DNA from 2 places in the Paenibacillus sp. FSL H3-0310 genome. Region 1 is predicted to be linked to the other one. Evidence: riboswitches for the same ligand, from Rfam matches in the RefSeq annotation. Region 1 holds a riboswitch; the other holds the start of a gene.
The links. Region 1 has a riboswitch for cyclic di-AMP ahead of MHH63_RS01900 (alpha/beta fold hydrolase). Riboswitches for the same ligand answer to the same signal wherever they lie in the genome.
Positions count from the first base shown of each region.

Region 2: linked by a shared signal. The riboswitch ahead of MHH63_RS23605 (C40 family peptidase) and the one ahead of MHH63_RS01900 (alpha/beta fold hydrolase) in region 1 are both predicted to bind cyclic di-AMP.

Region 1 covers NZ_JBBODC010000001.1:384,118-386,320, reverse strand. The annotation lists gene MHH63_RS01900 (alpha/beta fold hydrolase) at 220-1,047, opposite strand; cyclic di-AMP (ydaO/yuaA leader) riboswitch at 1,135-1,321, opposite strand; partial or broken gene MHH63_RS01895 (glyoxalase) at 1,568-1,678, shown strand; gene MHH63_RS01890 (hypothetical protein) at 1,756-1,929, opposite strand; gene MHH63_RS01885 (Nif3-like dinuclear metal center hexameric protein) at 2,014-2,203, opposite strand, start outside.
Region 2 covers NZ_JBBODC010000002.1:947,774-949,976, reverse strand. The annotation lists gene MHH63_RS23610 (GNAT family N-acetyltransferase) at 1-391, opposite strand, end outside; gene MHH63_RS23605 (C40 family peptidase) at 581-1,072, opposite strand; cyclic di-AMP (ydaO/yuaA leader) riboswitch at 1,078-1,220, opposite strand; gene MHH63_RS23600 (C40 family peptidase) at 1,583-2,011, opposite strand; cyclic di-AMP (ydaO/yuaA leader) riboswitch at 2,069-2,203, opposite strand, start outside.

The DNA.
Region 1 (2,203 bases):
CTAAAAATTCATGCAAATACCCATTTATGGCTAAAAACATCCTATTATTAGGGAGGATTTCCCTAATCTACGTTCTAGGAGCCATAATCTCCTTCATTTTAGGGAGAATTCCCCTAAAGTTCTTCCCAGAAAGACGTCCCATAGCCAGCTCATTCCGCCCTGGCTATGGGACGCCTATTTTCTCACTTAAACGCTCGCTTGTGAAGGTCTCCCTATAGATCAGCTAATCTGCTGAGTACCCTGCTGCTTCTCTAAGAAACGCTGAAGAATCGCATTGAATTGCTCCGGCTGGCACAGATTACTTGGATCTAATGCGTTCGGAATAATCGCCAACTGCGCCTGCGGCAGCTGAGACACCATTTCCTTCATACAATTCACTCCAAATTCATTAAAGTCCCCTACAATACATAAAGCGGGACGTTTAAAAGCCTTTAAACATCTGGTGTAATCAACATGGCTCGTAGCCAGCCTTTGCCGATATAACTCCCGGGGGCGTTTGTCCAGCAGCCCTCTTCTAATCTCATTGTAGGCCAGACTCCAGCGCTCTCGGTACATCATCCGAATCGAAGGCAACACCAGCTCGCTTGGGAGATAATACATTAGTAAACTACAATATGCTGCCATAGTTTGTATTTTCCCTACTATTGTTGATCCGTGAGTCCTACAAAAGCTATCCGCGACCACAATTGCTTTTACACGCTCAGGATATTGTTTGGCAATATGCTGAACGACTAAGCCACCATAGGCGATTCCTACAAAAACTGCTTCACGGATACCTAGGTCATTCAACAGCATAATCAGATCCAGACATTGCGTCTCAATAATCTCATGTGGGGCCTCCAGCAGTTTACCAGACTTGCCATTCCCCCGTAAATCGCACAAAATCACTTTATATTTATCGGAAAAATACTCCAGCTGTGGTTTGAACATACTGTGTGTTAATCCATGTCCATGGATAAACACAACCGGAGTGCCAGTTCCATTGATTTCATAATAGAGCGAAGTTCCGTTCAGTTTAGCGATAGGCAAAGGTAACACCTCTTTCATAATAAATTCTACGACTATATCTGCTTAAAAACGCAGCAAAAAACCACAGAGGGATTCTCTGTGGCTATTCATCACTAAACACGCCATTCATCCTCTCTCCATACGCTTACGAGGTTAGCTGTCGGATTCGGGCAGTGAGAGTTGCCCTACCTGCAGGGATGCATATTATGCACCCGGAACAGGATTCACCCCATAACCAGTGCCGACTCTCACATCGGCTGCCAGTTGTTGGTTCCCCCGCTTTCCAGAAACGGAAATTAAGCGGATTGCTTATGTAATTGTAAATTTAAGATAATTCTCAGTTCTGAGATGAATCATACTCTTGTAAGGTTTTCTTGTAAAGGAGGGCTCTGGTCAAAATAATGTTGAAAGCAATGCTTTTCATTTCATATTAAGCATACTCTTCATTTTCTCTTTCTTTTGCTCTTGTTTACTCGTTTTCTTTAGAAAAACAGCTCTGAAGCAAGCGAAAAAGGGGGTGATTCACCAGTACTTTCCTATTTAATAAGAAACGACAATCTTCAATACCAATATTGGGCCAGTTTCTGTACCTTGGGGTGTTCGTCGTTTCTATGTCCCCGATCCGTTTGGCAAGCTTGTTAATATTATTTCACATGAACAGCACGAATGATTTCATAAAAAAGAAAAAAGCTAAGCAGAATCAGAGATCTCCCCCTGTCCACTTAGCTTCCTTTTACAATACTATGGCTACAAAAGATCGGCGTTTTTCAATGCATGCTCCCAGCTTGGAAAAAAGAACAGCGCACTTCTCATAAGCTCTGGGTCGCTTTGCTTTACTTGTTTTTTACTGATTGAGCTTCCGTCGCTTTGCAGCTTTTTGATCCGACTTAATACTTCATCAGCCTCCAAAGGAATTTCCATTGAAACACTCCTTTCTCAGTGACCTGTTTCCCTTCATTTTCTCCATAATATGTTTATTTATTCCGTACTCTTAATTTCCCCAGATTAAACCATCTGATAGATGGGTTGTTCAGCAATGAACCGGGTAGGAAGCATGGGATATTTGTCTGCTAAGATTTCAGCTAAATATTTCATCCCCGGCGCTTCACTCTCCGCATGACCTAACATGATGAGCGCTTTAGATCTGCCTTGGTGCCCTGCATCCCGCACATATTCCGGAGTCTCCCACTCTGGT
Region 2 (2,203 bases), on a different contig from region 1:
TTCGAATGGCGCGTTGGTTCCAGGTCAGGACTTCTAGATCTATCTCTCGATCAGGATAACGACTCAAGGCTGTCTGGACGATGGCATCTACGAATAGTTTGCCTAAACCATGGCCGCATAGATCGGGGCGCATCCCAACTCCTAAACGGACGACTCCTTCCATCGGGAACAACTGTGCGAATCCGCACAAAACCTCTTGTTCATTTAATATGGAGATATATTGTTCCTCCCGGAGCTGCGGATCGCCAAACTCGATGCCAAGAGCCTGCATCTGCTCCCACGGCATCCAGCCATAAATATTATATGGGGGCGTATAGCTCCACTTACAAATAGCTTCTCCGTGAATTGCCTCCATAGGAACAACATGAAAAGTTACCGAGGGATTTATCATAAAGTCAACGATCTCCTTTCACGAGGACATTGCTATATTACTAATTATATACAAAATGGGGGAGGTTCGACTCAGAAACTTTATATGAGAGGAATGTTTTACAAATTATGAGAGGGGTAAATAAGTAATAAGACAAAAAAACAAGCTCTCCTCCAAGAGTTACCTTGGAAAAGAGCCTATGTACGTTACTTATTGAACATCATCATTGTCTTCCGATTCAGCAGCAACCGATTGGTAAGCGTCTGTGCTCATAATGCGCTTAGCACCAACGTAGCGTTTCACGTAGTAGCTATCACTCAGAGAGCTAATCGTAACACCGCGTGAGGTAGAAGCGTGTGCGAACTTACCTTCACCGACATAAATGCCGACATGGGAGACACCTTTGCCACTTGTATTGAAGAATACAAGATCTCCGGCTCTTATATCATCACGGGAGATTGCTGTGCCCATTTGATATTGGGAACCTGATTGGTGTGGAAGGTTAATGCCAATCTTATCAAACACATACATTGTAAATCCGGAGCAATCAAATCCGTTAGTGGATATACCGCCGGATACGTATTTAGTACCGATGGCCTTGTCAATCACTTTATCCATTTTGGAATCTGCGAAAGCGCTTCCTGCTCCGATGGTGAGGATGATGGAAAAGCTTAGTACTGCTGCTGCTAACTTCTTCTTCAAAAGTGTATACCCCTTCCAAATGCCTACGAGGTTAGCTTAAGGGTTCGGTTGAAGGTCCCCTATGACCCCTCTATATAATGGAGGTCAATTCACCCAAAGTTGGTTCCCCCGTTTTCCTAATAGTTAGGAAACTCGGCTCATACTGTTGATTAGGATTAGCTTGTAATCAATACATGACAAAACCTTTGTAAATAACAACTTAATGATTACAAAAATGTTACTAAAATCTCACTGCGCTAATTGTAACAAACAGAAAGCCGCTTGGCAATCGTTTTTAACATATTAATGCAGAAAAATTGGCATTTTTACGGTAGAAAGGCATATGTAAGCGTTAATAATGACCTAATTTTTAATATAATTGCAATTTTTATCAAATAAACGTGTTTCAATTGGGCTCTATTAGTGTAAAAATATATTATGGAAAAAAGAAAAACCCGAATTTGATTACGGGAATAATCAGATTCAGGTTCATATAGTTGTAATTATGAGGTTATAGTTGTGAGGAAGGTTTCAATCGAAGGCTACAGCTTGATAAGCTGAAGTACTCATTACTCTTTTAGCGCCAACATAACGATTGGCCCAGTAGGCCTGACTGAGTGAAGTGATGGTCACTCCACGCGAAGAGGACGATTGTGCGAATTTTCCGTTTCCAACATAAATGCCGACATGGGATACTCCATTGCCAAGTGTGTTAAAGAACACTAGATCACCAGAACGCAGATTGCTTTTGGATACAGCAGTTCCAACGCTATATTGAGCTTTTGATGTACGAGGTAAAGTAAGACCCACATTCTTGAATACATATTTTGTAAATCCAGAGCAATCAAATCCGGCAGTGCTTGTACCTCCGGTTTTATAGGCAACTCCAATAGTCTTTGAGATTACAGTGTCCATCTTAGAGTCGGCAAAGGCGCTTCCTCCACCAATAGATAATGCCATTACAAGTCCTAGCGCCGCAGCGACGCATTTTTTTCTTAAATTATGTCTTTTCAAAAGATGTACTCCTTCCAAGGCCTGCGAGGTTAGCTTAAGGGTTCGGTAGAAGATTCCCTATGATCCCTGTAAAGCGAGATCAATTCACCCAAAATATGGTTCCCCCACTTCCCGGTGCAAAGGAATTAGGCGTGTTAA